3 regions of the Sutcliffiella cohnii genome follow, and region 1 is predicted to be linked to each of the others. Evidence: riboswitches for the same ligand, from Rfam matches in the RefSeq annotation. Region 1 holds a riboswitch; each other region holds the start of a gene.
The links. Region 1 has a riboswitch for S-adenosylmethionine ahead of BC6307_RS05790 (5-methyltetrahydropteroyltriglutamate--homocysteine S-methyltransferase). Riboswitches for the same ligand answer to the same signal wherever they lie in the genome.

Region 1 (6,837 bases):
GATGTAACAAAATCTACTTGCCCAGCAAGAATATGTAAGTCTGGCTCCGCAATGGAAATGAAGAAGCCTAACAACAACCCAGCTATTAGGACAATCCATACTTTATTAGATTTAGCAATCGTTTTTCCCATTAATTGCCCAATAGGTGTAATGCCGATGTCTACCCCAAACAAAAAGATAGATAATCCAACGATGATGAAAATAGAACCGATTATAAATCGAATAAACATGGAAATGTTGTCAAGTGGAGCTAGCGTGAAGTTTAATAGTAAGACGATAAACGTAATAGGTAAAACTGCATATAATACTTCTTTAAATTTATGGACAATTACATTCAAATAGCAGTCATTCCTTTCTGAAATAAGTTCCTCTTATTTATGGAAGAGCCCGTTCTTTTATTTTTTTTATTATCTCATAAAACATTATTATCGTTATGTGAATTTTTAAAAAAATAATAGTTTTTTGGAAAACACGTATGTCCCTCCTTATTTTATTAAATACTTTGGATAAGAAAGTTAAGGTGAGTAGGTGAAACTTACAAGTGAACGTTATGACATTTAACATACACCACGGTAGAGGAATCGACGGAAAATTAGATTTACGTAGAATAAAAGATGTTATAAAAAGTTCTAGGGCAGAAATAATTGCACTCAACGAGGTGGATAAAGAGTTTTCCTTTCGTAGTAAATATGTAGACCAAGCACTATGGCTGGCAGAAAATTTACAGATGAACTATGTATTCGGTCCAACGATACATATCAAAACTAAAAATCGAACTCGACAATACGGAAATGCACTTTTAACCCGATTTCCAATTGAAAGTAGCTGTAACCATCCATTCGACTTTTTACCAAGTTTTATGGAAAATAGAGGTTTATTAGAGGTTCATGTAAATATAAACGGAAAAGTGATATCATGCTTTGTTACCCACTTAAGCTTCGCCCCTTTTTTGCACCAGCAACAAGCAAGATTTGTGTTGAGTAAAGTAAGGGAAACTGATCAACCTACTATCCTTATGGGCGATTGGAATATGAGACCGTCTTCCAAAAGTTATTCCGAAGTGACACAGCATTTAGTAGACGCTAAAAGTAGCGATGGTTTAGATTATACGTTTCCTTCTAAAAGGCCGAAAGTGAAACTAGATTACATATTTGTTAGTGATGGAATTAAAGTAATTCATGCAGCAGCTTATACATTTAATGTGCTAGCTTCGGATCATTTACCTTTTGTTGCGGAAATGGATGTTTTGTGAAGGGTACTAGAGTGGGAAGACTTTTTGAAGGTTGTAAAAATAAAGATTGTTAGCATTAATTTGTGTTTATTGGTGAATATCAATTTATTTCTAATATAACACACAAATAAAAATAGACCCGATACATGTCCATCGAGTCTAACATTTTATTATATATAATTAGCAAAAAAATAAAGCATGACGATACTTATAATAATCGTTATGTTTGCTGTTGTTGCTATTAATCTAGTAGCTTCCGTGCTGTATTTGAATTCTACTGCAAACGCAAGCGAAGATGTCGCAACCGGTAGCAAAAATCCAATCAATAACGTGTAACGAAACATGTCATCATATGGAAGTAAGTAAAATAGCGATAGTCCTACAAGTAGGCCTGTCCCATATTTGAAGGATAGAAATTTTATCAATGGCTTTATGAATTGTTTTTCGATTTTAAAATTCAAATAGATTCCTAGCAACAATAATGACAACGGCACATTAGCTGCTGATATGGTACTTGCCACATCAATAACCATTGTCGGTAGTTGGATGTTAATAAAGTTTAACGTACTAGCAATAATATACGTCATTAACGGTATTGAGGTGCCTAGTCGTTTTAAAATTTCAATTGGGTTTAAGCTTAATCCTTCTTTTGAAAAATAGCTACCTAAAATAAAAGCAATTCCAAAGACCATTAACGACGTTCCGACATCAAACATACTAAAATACGTTAGTCCATTCATTCCCCAAATGGCAAAAACAAGGGGAAAGGCAAACAAACCAACATTTAACCCGGAAGCCATCATCATAAATGATCCTTTTAATTCTCGCTCTTCATTTTTGAAAACGAGTAATCCTAGTGGTGTTAATAGTAACCCATATAATAGGACGATAACTGGCAGTATCATTAACGTTGGTTCTATTTTAACCGAGTTGAACGTAACGATAACTAAGGCAGGAAGTGTTATTCTAAAAATAATTTTTGCAATAACTTGTCCTTCTTTTTCTTCTATCACTTTTAAGCGCTTTAATACGTAACCGAGCGCGATGATTGCAATAATGTAAAAAAACTCCTGATTCATTACTACATAAGCTCCTCTATATCTTTATTGTAGAAAAGTATTTTGACACTCGTTCCATTGTAAGTTATGAAACGGCTTTCATGTCAACCTTTTTTCCAAATGACGGATGTTTGTCGAAAATTCCGCAATATATTTTTACAGTAAAATGTTGACAACCTTTTTATTTCCATGTATAGTGAATTCCATAAACTTAATATTTTCAATTTTCTCTTATCTAGAGAGGTGGAGGGACTGGCCCTATGATACCTCGGCAGCGGACTTTAAATAGTACTGTGCCAATTCCAGTAGCGTAATGCTAGAAGATAAGAAGAGCCGGCGGTTTAATATTGTTCTTTCACCCCTCTTCTTATTTTTGAGAAGAGGGGTTTTTATTTTAAGCTCTATTAAACCTCACTATTGATTAGAGAAACTATAAAACTTTTAAAGGGAGAGTTAACTTATGACAACAAAAACATTAATTAGTGCGCCATTTCGTGCAGATCACGTAGGTAGTTTATTACGTCCAGAGAGCATTCATAAAGCAAGAAAGGATTTTCAAGAAGGGACTATTACTTCCCAACAACTTCGTGAAATTGAAACAGAAGAAATAAAAAAGGTTGTAGATAAGCAAATCGAAGTTGGTCTTCAAGCTGTAACAGATGGAGAGTTTCGTCGTAGATTTTGGCATACTGATTTTCTAGAGCATTTGAACGGTGTAGAAGGCTATGTGCCAGACCATGGATTTAAATTTAAAGATGTGGAAACAGAAAGATACGATGTACGTGTCGTTGGAAAAATTTCTTTTAATCCAGATCATCCACATGTGAAAGATTTTATTGAGTTTAAAGAAATTGTTGGAGATCGTGCGGTTGCAAAACAAACAATACCGAGTCCAAATCAATTATTCAACGCTGGTATCCGTAACTTGGACATTTATCCGGACATTGAGGAGTATGCAAATGATATCATCCAAGCATACCGCGATGCAATTAAAGCCTTTTACGATGCAGGTTGTCGTTATTTACAATTAGATGATGTTTACATTGCTGGACTAAACGCACCAGAAATTCCATTTAATGATAGTGGCTATTCCCGCGAAGAATTAATTGCGTTAGCTTTGCGTGTAGCTAACGGCGTCTTAGAAGACAAACCAGAGGACCTTATTGTTACTACTCACCTATGTCGTGGTAACTACCGCTCTACTTGGGCATTTGAAGGTAGCTACGCAAAAATTGCACCAACATTATTCGCAAAAGAAAAAGTAAACGGCTTTTTCTTAGAATATGACGATGACCGTTCTGGAGATTTCCAACCTTTAGAGCACATTCCGAATGGCGGCCCTCAAGTAGTTTTAGGGGTATTCACTTCTAAACACGGTACATTAGAAGATAAAGAAAATATTAAAGCACGCGTGGAAGAAGCAACGAAATTTGTACCACTAGAGCAACTTTGCATTAGCCCACAATGTGGTTTTGCTTCTACTCATCACGGTAATATTTTAACAGAAGAAGAACAATGGGCTAAACTGAAGTACATTGTAGATATTTCAAAAGAAATCTGGGGTTAATAATTCCATTTGGAAAAGCTCTGACCGACTAGTAGTGGGTTAGAGCTTTTTATTTACGATAATCTTCTTTTAATAACCAAGGGATTTTCATTTCAAATTCCATTTGTATAGTTGGTGTCGTAAACTTATTTGGTACAAGTGAACAATCTTCCGTAAAGCTGAATAAAATGCCATCAATTGCGTCGATAACTTGTCCTTCTCCAATTGACCGTTCCAATATGTTGCCTACTATATGATAAAAGCCACCATAAAAATGTAAGCCATCCTCCTGTTGAAAATGTTGAAACACTTCGCCTTCTTTTTTAGGATCTATCCCTAATGATTGAAAAAGCCCCATTATATTCAAAGAGAAAGTATCACATGCAAGTAAATAATTAGCACAATAATGACAACTACAATCTTCTGTTATAAGATGGTATTTTTCATAAAAACTTTTCGTTTGAGCAATATCCACTTCTATTTTCCAACCATTAAACTCTAATTTAATCAAACTAAATCCAGCTCCTACTCTAACATTAGCTTAATAATTGAATAACAAATAGCGTACCAAAAATTCCAAACACAATAAGTACACTTAATTGCGGGTCGATACGTTTTTGAAGTGCTTTCACATGTACTTCTGCTTTATCTATTATAAAACTAAGCAGAAAAAGTCCAACTGCAAAAATTGAATATGTAATCCACTTATTTCCTACTAACGGTTCAACAACTCCGAGAATTATATATATATAAATTAGAAAAACGATTAAATAAAGTAACTTTGATAGTTTCATATTAAATACCTCTCTATACTCTCATTTTGATATCTCTTACTTGCAATATCATTGCTCCCCACCCTATACACATGAAAGAAAAACAGAGAAGTTTTACCTCCTCTGTCCGCTTAAACTATATTCCAGATTGCTTAGAATAATTCCGCCTAATCATCCCGACTGACTTCATCAAGCCTAATTTTTCATAGTACGGTTGGAGCTCCTCATCACACATTAAGTCAATCATATAAATGTCGTCTAATTCTGTTAACATCCGTTGAACTAACTCCCCACCGATTCCTCGGTTTTGGTAAGCTGGTAATACTTCAAGGAACGGTATATAGGCGGAAAGGATTCCATCACTAATAGCTGTAATGAAACCTACTACTTTATTAGTTTCTTCATCAAGAGCTAGGACAACTTTATCACTATTTTTTTGTAAAGTTAAGTGTGTTTGTTGGCTCGGCGGCTGAGGCCAACCTACAAAAAAGCCTTCAAGCATCTCGATTGTAATACCATCTATCGTCGTTTTAAATTCCATCATATAGTCCCCTTATCTTTTATTTTGGTAATAATAAAAGATAAAGATCAATTGTAAAGTAACAAAAGAAAACCTCCAAACAGAAAAGACTATATAACTTATTCTATTAGTTTGGTAAAAACCCTTCCTTGTTACCTGGGATTTTTTACGTTACTAGTTCCTTCTATTATATATAGAAAATAATTAAAATAACAAAAGCCACTTGCTATCACTGAAGTGGCATTTTTTATTCTATTTCTCAGTTGGCATCTATTTTACACCTAGCTCTGTTCTAACTTTTTCGATACCTTCTTCGTCTACCATATAATATACAATCCCTTTAACAGTAGAAAACTCCACTAACTCTCCCATCTCTATTGCATCTATCTTCAAATCTTTGCTTGTATCGATTTCAGGGAAAATTTGAGTAATGTTTTTATTTATTAAATCTTCTATTATAGCTACTAATAATTCATTATGCTGTTTTTCTCTATGTTCAAAAGTATGTCGGGCAGAATCATACCTAGCTAATAATTGACTCAAAACTTCTTCTCCGCTTAACGTTTCGGTCGTAGTCGTTAGAGAAATGCCGCCCAAACTATTTAAAAGTTGTACAAATCTTTCTTCTGTTAGTTCATGATAAGAATCGATTTGCATTCCGAAGAACTTAGAAAAAGACTTCTCTGCCGCTTTCGACTCGAAAATAGTAGTATCGAGAGCCTTTCCTTTCATTCTTTCCTGACCAGTTTCATCTATAATTGGTACGTACAAATCTCGATGAATGGATAAAATTTTCAAGTTATTTTCACTAGGAATATACGAAAATAACAATTGTAAATCCGCCCGCTCATGTTCTTCTCGCCTAATTATTAATAATTCCGTTCTTGGGTTTTCATGCTCCCCTATCTGTGCAACATTATGTATTTCTTCATTATTATTGAAAATAGTTGACGAGGAAAATAGAATAAATATTAACACTGCTACAATCCCGGTGATCGAGGTGATAAATAAAGCACTAAACGATTTAAAGAGCTTTTTCACCTTATTTTTGGATGTTTCGTTTTTAATTCTACGAAACACTTTTTCCCTATCGGTAGCATCAAAGGTCAAATCATCGAATTCGGGAAACAAATACTCTTTTTCTTTATTATCCAACGATCTCAGCCCTTTCTAATTTTTCTTTAAGTTTCGACTTCCCTCTTCCCAATCTTGTTTTGACTGTACTCATTGGTATGTTCATTAATTCCGATATTTCTTTTATCGTAAACTCCTCATAATAATACAAAAAGATAACTTCTCTATATTTAGTGGATAGGTCAAAAACAGTATGTTTTACGTTATTCTTTTCCCAATTGTGTAGTGCTTCGTCTTCCGATGATGCGTTACTTTTAGTATTGAATTGATAAAGTTCCGAAACTTTTAATTTTCTATAGCTCCAACTTTTTAAATAATCTTTCGCAGTATTTATCGTTATCCGATACAACCATGTTTTGACACTAGACTCATGTCTAAACTTTTCCCAATTAATGTAGCTTTTAATAAAAACATCTTGAACTAAATCTTTAGCAATCTCTTTATCTCTCACATAGGAATAAGCTAGTCTAGTTAACTGGTCACCATATGTAATCATCATTGTTTCCAATAAAGAATCCTTTTCACTATTATCCAACCTGATACTCCCACACCTAAAAGAGTGGGGTTCTAATTTA
Region 2 (6,837 bases), 2.1 Mb from region 1:
CGGCAGATGTGATATTCGATATGGTGCCAGGGGAATATTGTTCCCCAAGCAAGTTTTTCAAGATGCTCCCTACCTGACGGACTCCAACCCCGTGTTGATAAAGTTGAACAACGAGCTCATCTACTGCAACCATTCGCCTCTGATAAGGCTCAAACATATTAGTTGTGAACTCTCCCTTACGATCACGGGGAACAGCCAAATCTTCAACGCGGCCATACATGGTGTCGAGAGTCCTCGGATAGTATCCGTTACGCGAATTTCCTTCTCCGACAGGTTCGTTCTCTAGTACACTCTTGATTTCCTCACGCAAGATAGTTTCTATTTTCTCCTTTAGGAGATCCTGCATGGAGATTTTTAAGATAGTGGCTAAATCTAATTTATCTGTGTTAAAATGAGACATGGATAAAGTACTCCTCTCAAAGGTTATTGTGGTGATAACTCAGAGAGTACTTTGTCCTTTTTTATTTGTCTAGCAAAAGGACTTACACATACTTTTATACATCATCGCTTTATTTGTGGTAACCGTGTTTTATTTGCGATAACAGCTGCTTTATTTGCGGTAATCAAACATTATTTGCGATAGCCCACTCGCTCCTTACCAAGAAGGAATAACAGATCCACTAAACGTTTCTTCGATGAATTGTTTTACTTCATCGGAGTGGTACGCTTTTAGTAATTTTTCTAAAACAGGATCTTCTTTATTTTCACCACGAACAACTAGTAAGTTTACCCACGGTGAGTCACTACCTTCGATAAAGATGGAATCTTCTGTTGGAACATATCCGTGTTCAATTGCAAAGTTCGTATTAATTGCAGCTCCAGCTAGTTCGTCTAATTGTCTAGGAAGTTGAGATGCTTCTAATTCGATAAATTCAAAGTTCTTCGGGTTATCAACGATATCTTTTACTGTCGCTTGGTCACCAACTCCATCTTTTAACGTAATAAGACCAGCAGATTGGAATAGGATTAATGCGCGACCTCCGTTAGTCGGGTCATTCGGTAAGCCTAATTTTGCTCCCTCTTCTAGTTCATCAACAGACGCAAATTTTTCAGAATAAATACCCATTGGGAACGTTAATGTTGGTGCAATGTCGACTAGATCATAATTTCTTTCCTTCACAACGTTATCTAAAAACGGTTTCGTTTGGAAACTATTCACATCTAGTTCACCTTCTGCTAGAGCAGTATTTGGCATTACATATTCCGTAAACACTTTAATGTCAATTTCTAATCCGTCTTTTGCAGCTACTTCTTTCACTTTTTCCATTACTTGCTCATGTGGTCCTGCTGTTACTCCAATAACTAATTTATCTTCACTTAGTGCCCCTCCAGTATCCTTTCCTCCACATGCTGCTAAAAATGCTACTAATAATAAACTTACAATGGACAATAATATCTTTTTCATGTTCTTCACCTCGTAATTTTTTTGTATGCTTGTAATTTTTCTATTGCGGATATAATGTCCGCTTTTTTATACGAATCTTTCATATAATGAATAGATTCAGAGGGTAATAATGTTTTTTCGGCTATTAAATCAAGCTCTTCACTATTTTGTAACGTTAGTCCTAACGATTCTAATGAGGCAGGTAAACCTAGCTTCTCATATAGAGGGAGGAGCAGTTCGATTTCATCCCACTCTTTCTCTAATGCGAGTTGAACTAAAACACCGTAAGCAACTTTTTCTCCGTGAAGGAGAGAATGGCATGCACGTATATGTGTTAGTGCGTTATGAACAGAGTGTGCTGCAGCAACTCGACCGTAATAATCACCGTAACCGCCAACCATTCCACCTAATAATATGTTCGCTTCCACTACAGCTAGTAAATCATCCGTCACTTTTTGAGCTTCTACTGCTTCAATAGCAGGTAAACTTTTTTCTAACAAAAGGTCTTTACATAGCCTTGCTGCCTGTAATGCTATTTGTACCGATACAGGAAGTGGATCTAAACTATGTATTAACGACTTGGCTTCGTACCATTTTGCGAGCGTATCTCCAATACCTGCTTTTAGAAATTGGACAGGAGCCTCGCTAATAATTCGCGGTTCTACTAAAACGTAAAAAGTACTCTTTGAATAATATTCAAACCTTATAAACGAGCCTTCATCGTCATAAAGTACACTTAACGGTGTCCACGCTGCACAAGTAGCCGCTAACGTCGGAATGAGTATCACATCTTTCTTAACACTATCACCGACAGTTTTCGTTAAATCTAAAACTTTTCCTCCCCCAAGCCCGATTATGGCATCATATTGCTCTCGTTCGATTATACGATGATACCGCTGAACTTCAGATGGCGAACATTCCCCGTTGTACGTTTCAAAAGATACAGAAACAGTCGAGAAATTCGGTAAATAGTTTGAAGCTGCCTCCAGTGATTTTTCACCAGTAATACACAATACTTTTTGATATCCTTCATTCTGTAAAATTACCTCTAAGTCATCTAACACTCCAACTCTACATTGATAATTGTTAGGAGCACCTCTTACAATCATTCGCTTCCCTCCTTTTCATAAAGACCAAATAAAAATCCCCTCTTGTCAGAACAAGAGAGGATAAGTGAATATAACAATTCTTCCTCTCTCATCTTCCAAAACATTTCTGTTTTGCAGGAATTAGCACCTTTTCTATAAAAGAAAGGTTGCCGGGCGTCATCGGGCCAGTCCCTCTGCCACTCTGGATAAGAGTTTTTTGAATAAAGTTTATTATGAAATTATTTATTAGTATATGATGTTACATTTCGCGTGTCAATAAGAAAACTTCACTAATATAAAAGATTAAAATTTTAACGCAATAGTGTAGCGCTTACATTGCTTTAACACCGCTAATATACGAAAAATAATAAAATTGTCGTAACAATCCCTACCCAAATACTAAGGAGGATACAATATCCCATAATGTGACGAATATGCAATCCCACTACACTTAAGATCGGTAATGCCCAAAACGGTTGAATAAGATTTGTCCAAGCATCTCCCCAACCTACAGCCATGGCAGTCACGGCTGGATCAACACCTAATTGCATCCCTGCCGGAACTTGTAATGGACCTTGGAGTACCCATTGTCCACCACCGGATGGAGCCAGTATATTTACTAAGCCGGCTGTCCAATAGGAGAAGACAGAAAATGTTTGTTCGTTCGCAATGGATGCCATGCCGTTAATAATGGACTCCGCAATTCCAGAACTACCTAATACGGCGATAATACCTGCATAGAACGGAAATTGTAAAATGATTGGTGAAATCGCACCAGCCGCTTCCTTAAACGCTTTTGCGTACTGACCAAGCGAGCGATGAAGAAATAACCCTAATGATAAGAAGATTAGATTAATAATATTTAAATCTAAATCACGCCCACCTACAAACTCTATAACAATATAAATAATGCCAATAGCCCCAATGATCATACCAAGAATAGGGGTATTTTCTAAACGTAAAGCTGGGCTTGAACTATTCGTTTCATTTTCAGGAGTACGAGCATTTTTAAGAATAGGAGGATTGTAAGAAATAATATCTTTTTTCGGTGCCATCAGGACGATGAATAGTGGAACAGTGATTAGAAGAGTTAGTAGTATAATAAAAGTACCTGGATGAAAAATCGTTTGCGAAGTTGGTATGACACCCATAACACCTTCTAGAAAATGGCCTTCCGTCGCAACCGTTAATCCAATGGAACTGGAGAATCCTGCCGTATATAATACTGTCGGTGTATATGCTGATGCTACTAACAGCGGAAAATGTGCTTTTTTATTCCTCTTTCCAACTTCTCTTGCAATAATCGCACCTACTACGACCGCTAATCCCCAGTTAATATAATAGGCAGCCGATGCTACTAAAAATGTTAGCACATACGCTTGATTTGCCGTTTTCGCCTTTGATGCTAGCGCTGTAAGTAAACGCTGAATAACAGGAACGGATGCTAACGCCATACCAGTCATTAATAAGAGAACCATTTGCATCGTAAAGGCTAGGTACGCCCAAAATCCATTTCCAAAAGAAGTGAATAGCGTCTTCGGTTCCATTGGATTCATGAAAAAACCGATAAGCAGAACGAAGAGCGTCATCAATACCGCAATGACAAACGCATCTGGTAAATAACGCTCCACAAACTTAGAAAACTTATTCGCTATCCTGTTTAACATGTGAACACCCCCATATTTATAGTTGTTTCTGTACATAAATATGGAGCTTACACATATTTTAGAACGAGCTAAAAAGCCTCCAATGAAAACGGAGACTCTTCTTGTTATTCCTTTATCCTTGCAGCGTTTTCTTCACCGGTTGTACTTTAAACCATTTTGAAATCGATAAAGTGTATAGGGTTAAGGCTGCCCATATACAAATAAACGAGAATAGGTGTACCCCAGTAAATGGTTCATTAAATAAGAAAACACCTAAAATAAGCGTAATCGTTGGAGCAATATATTGTAATAGTCCTACTAGCGATAACGGAATTCGCTTTGCCCCACTTGCAAATAATAGAAGTGGTACAGCTGTAGCGATACCTGCTACAATTAATAGTATGGTAGTTCCACCACTCGTACCGAACGCATCGCCCCAAGGCATAAACACCAAGAAAAGTAGTGCGAACGGTGTGATAAGTAATGTTTCAATTGCTAGCCCTACTAACGCACCTAATTGAACCATTTTCTTCAACAATCCGTAAATACCGAAGCTGAATGCTAATAAAAGTGCTAACCATGGGAATTCACCGAAATTGAACGCTAAATTTAGTACCCCTACTGCAGCAATAATAAAAGAGATCGTTTGTAGTGTTGATAGTTTTTCTTTTAATACAATTATACCTAGTAAAATACTAACGAGCGGATTAATGTAATAACCAAGACTCGCCTGTACTAACTGTTCACTAGCGACAGCCCAAATATACAATCCCCAATTGATGCTAATAAAAACAGAGGCAAAGCTAATCGCTACTAGTCGTTTCCGATTCGTCAACAATGCCTTTAATTCTTCCCAAAAGCTAGTAAATTTTCCAACTAATAAAAGAATAATAAACATAAATACGAGTGACCAGACAACTCGATGGGCTAGTACCTCAGCCGCTGGAATATCATCTACTAACTTCCAATATAGTGGGAGAAACCCCCATAATACATACGATAGGGCGGCAAACAACATTCCGATCCCTTGTTCTCTATTAGAATTTGTGTTCATTCGAACAACCTCTTTTTCATTCATATTTGCTTATAATAGTTTAGGAGCTTTGTAACAAAAAAGCAATAGATATGTTTCGGGTCTCGAGATAAAAACGCTTACTATTTATAAATAATATTTTTCTTTTTTGTCATATAAATTAAGAAGGTAAAAAAGCTATTCTAATTTTCATTATTATATGTATATTTATTCGTTACATTTTTCATGTGTATTGTCAGGAGTCCTAACAAGCTTCTTTTTATACATATTTATAAATTTAGTAGATTTAAAGTTATCCTTCTTAAATTTACAGAAAAATGAAACGAAAAATCATTGAAACAATTCTGCTATTCTGCTAAACTATTTTAGAATTATTATATTATTTTAGACAAGGGGGATAATAAACATGAAAAGAATTGCACTTCTATTTGTAAGCGTTTTACTAATTGGTACTGTGCTAGCTGCATGTGGGGGAAATGATAGCGGCGGTAACGCTAGTGAAGATGGATTAGATACGAACATTGTAACGATTGCAACTGGTGGATCTTCAGGTCCATATCATATTATTGGTACTACTTTAGCGAATGAGTACACAAATACGTTTGATGTGAACTCAAAACCTCAATCAACTGGTGCTTCTGTTGAAAACATTAACTTAATTAAAGAAGGTAAAGTAGAAATGGCCTTCGTTATGAGTGACGTATTAACAGACGCAGTAAATGGAACAGGAAGCTTCTCTGAACCTGTAACAGAAGTAGCGCAAATGGCTAGACTGTATCCGAACTACGTTCAAATTATTACAACTGCTAACTCTGGAATTGAAACAGTTGAAGACTTAGTTGGTAAACGTGTTGCTGTTGGGGATCAAAACTCTGGTGTAGAAGTTAACGCTAGAAACTTACTTGCTGGACATGGCATTACATATGATGACATTACAGTAGATTACTTGGGATATGCAGAAGCGGCTGACGGATTAAAATCTGGTGCCATTGATGCAGCATTTTTAACAAGTGGTCTTCCAAATGCATCTGTTCTAGAACTTTCTAAAACACTTGATATTAAATTAGTTTCTGTAAAACCAGAAAACATTGAAAAAATTGCGCAAGACCAACCATATTTCGTATCATTAGAAATTCCAGCTGATACGTATGGTAACGCTGAACCTATTCCTACTGCTGCAATTATGAACGCGTTAGTAGTAAGTAGTGACTTAAGTGAAGACGATGTATATCAATTAACAAAGCTATTTTTCGAAAAGCTTGATGTACTAGGTAACTCTCACCAAGCTGCAACAGAGGTAACGTTAGAACTTGCTCAAGAAGGAACGGTTGCACCAGTGCATCCAGGAGCACAAAAATATTACGATGAGCAAAAATAAGTTTTTATATTTAGGGGGCACTTTCCTATTAGTGCTCCTTGTTTTCCTCTTTTATCGTGTTTCTATTATACAAGTTTCCTATAATAATAGTAGCTTTTATATAGAAGACGATATGTTCGAAATCGGGTGGATCCATTCCGTTGAAAAAGAACCGTGGTATGAAACATACGAAAATATTAATGACCAGCTATATTTAACCGTAACGAAATTTAAAACGTTCGGAGCTGGAACCCCCTCTGATGAAGAAGTTATTCCTTCCCAGGATGGATTTATTCATATGAAAGTGAACCGCCCAATGGATGCCGTCC
Region 3 (6,837 bases), 650 kb from region 1:
AGTCTAAAAGCGCAGTTGCAGCAGCTTCTTGTATACTACTAAAAAGGCTCACATATAGATGGTCTTGAAGTAAATTGATCGCTTCAATTACACTAGCATTCCCAACGGTAAAACCGACTCTCCACCCTGCCATATTATATGTTTTTGATAAGGTATATATTTCTACGCCAACATTTTTAGCACCAGCAGTTTGTAGAAAACTAATTGGACGATTCCCCTCAAAGCCGATAGCGCCATATGCAAAATCATGAACGACACAAATATTATTTTTATTTGCTAGCTCTACTGTTTCTTCAAAAAAAGCAGCTGTTGCCATAGCACCTGTAGGATTATTCGGATAGTTTAAAAACATTAACTTTGCATCTTTCAGCACAGATTCTGAGATATTTTGATAGTTTGGTAGAAAATTATTTTTCTCTTCAAGTGGCATTACTTCCATGTTTGCCTTTGCTAGCGCAACTCCAGACAAATAATCTGGATAGCCTGGATCAGGGACTAAAACGGTGTCACCTTCATTAAGCAAACAAACGGGCAGCTCTACTAATCCAGCTTTTCCGCCAAAAAGAACAGCTATTTCTGTTGCTGGATCTAACACTACATCGTATTCTCGTTTATAAAATGCTGCAACCGCCTCTTTTAAAAAATCATGGCCTCGAAATGGGGCATATTTATGATGTTGTGGTTTCAATACCGCATTTTGCATCGATTGTACAATATGTTGCGGTGTTGGCTGATCCGGATTTCCTTGTCCTAAGTTAATGACATCATGACCTAATGCAACTACTTTTCCGCTCTTTTCAACAAGGGATGCAAAAAATTGTTTCGGTAACGTTTGTAACAATTTTGATTGTTTAAAGTTTTTCATTTGTACACCTTCTTAAAAAAATGTTGAAATACTAGTGACAAATCATATAATGTTAAAAGCAAAATGTAAAGAGTTTTTTGAAATTTTCTGTAATGGGCTATACACAATGAATAATAAATTGTAAATTAGATGCAGGTAGCAGAAAACGACGAAGGCTAATAAAGGGGGACTTTTATATGTCATGGAAAGTAGCTTGTATTCAGTTTGATATAACGTTCGGTTCACCGCAAGAAAATGTTAAAAAAGTAGAAAAATTGATTATGGAAACTGTACAGAAATATAGCCCTAAAATTATCGTATTACCAGAGTTATGGACGACAGGGTACGATTTAACCCGGTTAGACGAAATTGGTGACAATAACGGTGACACTACTAAAAAAACACTTCAAATGTTAGCAAAAAAACATAATGTTCATATTGTCGGTGGTTCCGTTGCTAAAAATACATCTAAAGGTACATATAACACCATGTACACTGTAAACGACGAAGGCGATATTGTAGGTGAATATAGTAAGCTACATTTGTTTCAGTTAATGTATGAGCATCTATACTTACAACCAGGAAAAAATGATGGATTATTTCAACTAGATGGGGAAACTTGCGCTGGAGTTATTTGTTACGATATTCGCTTTCCTGAGTGGATTCGTACCCATACAACGGGAGGCGCAAAAGTGGTTTTCGTCGTTGCGGAATGGCCATTATCACGGCTCGAGCATTGGAGAGCTTTATTAATTGCTAGAGCTATTGAAAATCAATGCTATGTAGTTGCAGCTAACCGTGTTGGGAAGGACCCTAATAACGTATTTGCTGGCCATTCAATGATTATCGACCCATGGGGGGAAGTTTTAGCGGAAGGTTTGGAAGACGAAGCAATCGTTGTTAGTGACATTGATTTAGAAAAAGTGGAGAAGGTTCGGAAGCAAATACCGATATTCGAAGATCGGAAACCTAGTTATTATTAATACTATGTTAAAAGCATTGTAGCGTTATTGTTGCAATGCTTTTTTATTTTTATAGTATACATTTTTAAAAAACCTTTGGGGCAATTCTGAAAATAGGCTAGTAGTATGTTAGTTCGTTTCTCTTCGCGTTCAGTCATTTGATTTTCACGAGAGTATGTTGAGCGTTCCCTCCCCTTCCACTGCTTTTACTAACACGGTGGAAAAATCCTCCTGTTTATATTCTTTATGGTTCCTATTATGTTACATATTTATTAACTTAAAAAGGACTCCAAAATTGGAGTCCTTTTATTATTTGGCTAGCATTATTATTTTTGAACGTTAGCAGCTTGAGGTCCACGAGCACCTTCAACGATTTCGAAAGTAACTTCTTGACCTTCTTCTAAAGATTTGAAACCTTCGCCTTGGATAGCAGAGAAGTGAACGAATACGTCGTCTTGACCTTCAACTTCGATGAAACCGAAACCTTTTTCTGCGTTAAACCATTTTACTTTACCTTGTAACATTTTTTGTTCCTCCTTGCGGGTTAACCCACGTAAAAATTTATTACTATTCTTGCTCGTTCACAAAACACTTCCAGACGAAATTGCTATTATTTCTGACTTTCCACATTATTTTCACGAACAAAAATAATAACTTTATAATAACAGGAATATTGAAAAAGTTCAAGACATACAAACGATTTTACCTAGTAGAAAAATAAATTCGGGCAGTTGTCAAGTAATTTTCGGTTGCTGTTAAATATTCGAACAGTTGTATGTAATTTCTCATTGCTGTTAAGTAATTTCGGGTAGTTGCTAAGTAATTTTCGAGTGCTGTTAAGTAATTTCGAATTGTTGTTAAGTAATTTCCGAGTGCTGTTAAGTAATTTCGAATAGTTGTTAAGTAATTTCCGAGTGCTGTTATGTAATTTCGAATTGTTGTTAAGTAATTTCCGAGTGCTGTTAAGTAATTTCGAATTGTTGTTAAGTAATTTCCGAGTGCTGTTAAGTAAAATCAGTCGTCATGCACACTTTCTAAATTGCACGTAAAAAAATTCATCCATCTTGCATAGAGAACCGTCTTTTACTTTTGAAAGTTGACAATTTGCGCTTAAAATCTGATGTAAATTAGCATTCTCGCTCCGATAACAGTAACATTTATTATTTTAAACCGTCTGAGTGGGGCTAATGTGCTAAATTCATCTTTGAAGAGCAAAGAAAATAACAAACACTTCATTATTTTTAAAAATTTTCTTGACAATTATTACTTTTACAAGTTATGATTCTCACCAAGTGATATTTTACAAAAATACATACGAACGTAGTATTAACTACTACGAATCTCTTATCAAGAGCAGGTGGAGGGAATTGGCCCGATGAAACCCAGCAACCGACCGTAATATTGTCGTGAGACAAGGCGTTCTAATAGAACGCCGAAGCTTTTGCTTCGTAAGGCACGGTGCTAAATCCAGCAGAAATTACTTTCTGGCAGATAAGAGGTGCGAAGAATCGAACCTTCAAGCCTCTTTCAATATGGAAAGAGGCTTTTGTTATTTTTTTAACGAAAGCCTCCTACACACTTTTTATGGAGGGTTAAACAATGACAACATTAACTAAAACGTACGAACCATTAACAGAAACTACTGCAATCGAACTAGCAATTAAACTACATTTCTTTGAAAATAGCACTAGCATAAACTGTAAAGAAATAGGTGACGGCAACTTAAACTTAGTCTTCCACCTTACAGACGAAAATAACAAAGGTGTAATTATAAAGCAGGCATTGCCTTATGCAAAAGTCGTAGGGGAAAGTTGGCCACTTACTTTAAAGCGTGCTCAAATTGAAAGTAACTCATTAAAAGAAGCTGCCAAACACGTTCCTTCGCTCGTTCCAACAGTTTATTATACGGATGAACATTTAGCGATTACTGTTATGGAAGATCTTTCGCATTTAACGATAAGTAGAAAAGGCCTAATGAATGGTGAAGACTATCCTTTACTATCAGAGCATATCGGACAGTTTTTAGCCAAAACGCTATTTTACACTTCTGATTTCGGCTTAAATCAACAAAAGAAAAAACTTTTACAGCAACAATTCGCTAACCCAGAACTATGTAAAATTACAGAGGATTTAGTGTTTACAGATCCATTTTATGATAGTGAAACGAATAATTTCGAGCGTGAATTATTACCTGTCGTATCCGAGATTTGGAACGATTCTTCTCTTAAACTTGAAGTAGCAAAGTTGAAATATTCATTTTTAACAAATGGTGAAGCTCTACTACACGGGGATCTTCACACAGGTAGTATTTTTGCTAGTAATAATGAAACGAAAGTGATTGATCCAGAGTTTGCTTTTTTCGGTCCTATTGGGTTCGATGTTGGTCAATTTTTTGCTAACCTTATCGTAAATGCCCTTAGTAGAGAGCCACAAAAGCAAGGTGTATTATTTGATCATATAAATAAGACTTGGGACGTTTTTACGACTGAATTTACAAAACAATGGACTTTAGACAGTGTTGAATATTTTACGAAAACTGAAGGATATTTGTCCTACGTTTTTCAATCAATATTGGAAGACACAATTGGATATGCCGGTTGTGAATTAATTCGTCGTACCATTGGCCTTGCTCACGTAGCCGATTTAGATAACATCCCTTCCATAGAAACACGATTAAAAGCGAAAACAAAAGCTCTGCAACTTGGCAAATATTTTATTTTGAATAGAGCCAATATTCACTCTGTTGAAGATTTCATCCAAGTTAGCTTACAACATGTACAACAATAAGGAGTAGATATAATGACAACTGTAAGAAACATTCCCATTTCTGTCGAATGGAAAGATACGTATATAAAACTATTAGACCAGCAGAAGCTACCGAACGAAACTGTTTATGTACAATTAAAGACGATTGAAGATGTATGGGATGCAATCGTTACGTTAAAAGTTAGAGGTGCGCCTGCGATTGGGATTGCAGCGGCATATGGGTTAGCCCTTTCCACTAAACAATATAATGTAGAGTCTATGGATGAATTTAAAGATCTTTTCATTAAAGATATAGCTTATTTAGCGAGTTCTCGCCCGACAGCCGTGAACCTATTTTGGGCGTTAGAAAGATTAACAAATGTTTTACATGATAGCAAATCTGTAAACGAAGCAAAAACCAATATAGTTCACGAAGCGATACAAATTCAAGTGGAAGATGAAGCGGTTTGCCACCAAATTGGCGATAACGCCCTCTCTTTACTTCAAAAAGGCGATAAAGTTATGACCATTTGTAATGCTGGTTCTATCGCAACGGCTCGATACGGAACTGCTTTAGCTCCCTTTTACCTTGCAAAAGAAAAGGATTTTCCACTTTCTGTTTTTGCATGTGAAACTAGACCAGTTTTACAAGGTGCTAGATTAACAACATGGGAGTTACAACAAGCTGGTGTGGATGTGACGTTAATAACCGATAATATGGCTGCCCATACGATTATAGCTAAGCAAGTTTCTGCTATTATCGTTGGTGCCGACCGTATAACTGCAAACGGAGATACAGCTAATAAAATCGGTACATTAGGTTTGGCCATTTTAGCGAAACATTTCAACATTCCTTTTTACGTCGCTGCACCTTTATCAACTTTCGATATATCATTAAAAACTGGAGCTGAAATTCCAATTGAGGAACGAAGTGAAACAGAGGTTACGACAATTGCTGGCGTGAAAGTTGCTCCAGACGGAGTTTCTGTTTTTAATCCAGCCTTTGATGTAACACCGAATGAATATATTACAGCAATTATTACGGAAAAAGGAGTTATACTAGGAGATTTAAAAGAAGAAATAGTTAAGTTATTTCAGTAAAGTTTAGACGTTTGGTGATTTACCAAACGTCTCTTATTATTCTTAAAAGCTTGATTCCCTTATTCTATCTTAGCCCACATTTCTTTTGGATTTAGCTCATAAATACCGTTTTCTCTATACATATAGTGATTGTTAATAAATTCGCGTCTTATTGTAGCGTAGTCTTCATGATATTTTTTAATATACTCATTAATCTCTTGTTCTGTATATTTCTTCCCTAGTGTTACTCCTTCTAACATATGCTCAAAAATCATTAATCTTTTCTTTCGTTGAGCAGGAATTGTTTTTAATCTGCCATCAGGCAATAAAAAATTTTTAATAATATCTTCTTTTTGTTTTCCCATTACATCCATCCCCTTTTTCGCTCGATCCATTACTTTTAAAATAGATTCATTAAAAAACTTTAAATCTTTTTCATTTAAATAATAATAAATCGTATTTTTCTCTCGCTTCTCTTTTATTGCACTAACTTCTTTTAGCTTATTCATATGGTGAGATATCGTTGGAGGTGTAACACCAAGCTTCTCCGCTAATTGTTGGCCTGATAAAGGTTCCTCCGCGGCTAAAAGGATGAGCAGTTTAATTCGCGTTTTATCCCCTAACGCCTTATAAAAGTTAACCATTTTATTTAATTGCATCTTTCAAAACCTCCACTAATTAGAAAACCATCTAATTAGATAATAATCTAATTAGATGGTTTTTTCAACATTATTTACCAAGCCTATACAATATTTGTTGTTTTTGTTCTTTATCAATTACATGTAATTTACTTAAAACTTCCGTATAAAAAACTAATTTTTTCCGTTTACGCATTAAAAACACCCCTTATGTTGTATTAATGCAACTTTTTTTGTATTAGTAAATTATATGCAGTCTATTGGCTTTTAAAAACTTGTCCAAAAAAGAAATATATTGTTATCTCCATTTTTACTCAACAAAGAGAGGTCGGGACATTACTATTTTGATCTAATAAATAAACGAACAGAAAATTGTAGAGTGGAAATAACCCGCTCCGGAAATATACTTCGCTTTCCGCGGTCGGCTGGTGAGCCTCCTCGTGCTAAAGCACTGCGGGGTCTCACCTATGCCTTACCTCGAAGCTGCTGAAAAAGGTTGTTATATTTAAACCAGATAAAAATTTATAGAAATAAAAGGAGTACTTTTTGATTTTTAATCAGAAAATAC

Region 2: linked by a shared signal. The riboswitch ahead of BC6307_RS20095 (iron-containing alcohol dehydrogenase family protein) and the one ahead of BC6307_RS05790 (5-methyltetrahydropteroyltriglutamate--homocysteine S-methyltransferase) in region 1 are both predicted to bind S-adenosylmethionine.
Region 3: linked by a shared signal. The riboswitch ahead of mtnK (S-methyl-5-thioribose kinase) and the one ahead of BC6307_RS05790 (5-methyltetrahydropteroyltriglutamate--homocysteine S-methyltransferase) in region 1 are both predicted to bind S-adenosylmethionine.

Annotation. Positions count from the first base shown of each region.
Region 1 is NZ_CP018866.1:1,198,404-1,205,240, reverse strand. It holds gene BC6307_RS05805 (DUF1538 domain-containing protein) at 1-338, opposite strand, end outside; gene BC6307_RS05800 (endonuclease/exonuclease/phosphatase family protein) at 551-1,252, shown strand; gene BC6307_RS05795 (AEC family transporter) at 1,402-2,310, opposite strand; SAM riboswitch class I at 2,518-2,619, shown strand; gene BC6307_RS05790 (5-methyltetrahydropteroyltriglutamate--homocysteine S-methyltransferase) at 2,750-3,856, shown strand; gene BC6307_RS05785 (hypothetical protein) at 3,906-4,346, opposite strand; gene BC6307_RS05780 (hypothetical protein) at 4,372-4,629, opposite strand; gene BC6307_RS05775 (GNAT family N-acetyltransferase) at 4,745-5,149, opposite strand; gene BC6307_RS05770 (LCP family glycopolymer transferase) at 5,399-6,283, opposite strand; gene BC6307_RS05765 (sigma-70 family RNA polymerase sigma factor) at 6,276-6,797, opposite strand.
Region 2 is NZ_CP018866.1:3,981,311-3,988,147, forward strand. It holds gene BC6307_RS20085 (IS256 family transposase) at 1-400, opposite strand, end outside; gene BC6307_RS20090 (MetQ/NlpA family ABC transporter substrate-binding protein) at 596-1,405, opposite strand; gene BC6307_RS20095 (iron-containing alcohol dehydrogenase family protein) at 1,411-2,493, opposite strand; SAM riboswitch class I at 2,579-2,685, opposite strand; gene BC6307_RS20100 (short-chain fatty acid transporter) at 2,823-4,139, opposite strand; gene rarD (EamA family transporter RarD) at 4,252-5,172, opposite strand; gene BC6307_RS20110 (TAXI family TRAP transporter solute-binding subunit) at 5,558-6,529, shown strand; gene BC6307_RS20115 (DUF1850 domain-containing protein) at 6,516-6,837, shown strand, end outside.
Region 3 is NZ_CP018866.1:1,851,292-1,858,128, reverse strand. It holds gene BC6307_RS09140 (pyridoxal phosphate-dependent aminotransferase) at 1-865, opposite strand, end outside; gene BC6307_RS09135 (carbon-nitrogen family hydrolase) at 1,042-1,827, shown strand; gene cspD (cold-shock protein CspD) at 2,133-2,330, opposite strand; SAM riboswitch class I at 3,148-3,304, shown strand; gene mtnK (S-methyl-5-thioribose kinase) at 3,406-4,593, shown strand; gene mtnA (S-methyl-5-thioribose-1-phosphate isomerase) at 4,606-5,652, shown strand; gene BC6307_RS09115 (DUF2087 domain-containing protein) at 5,712-6,290, opposite strand.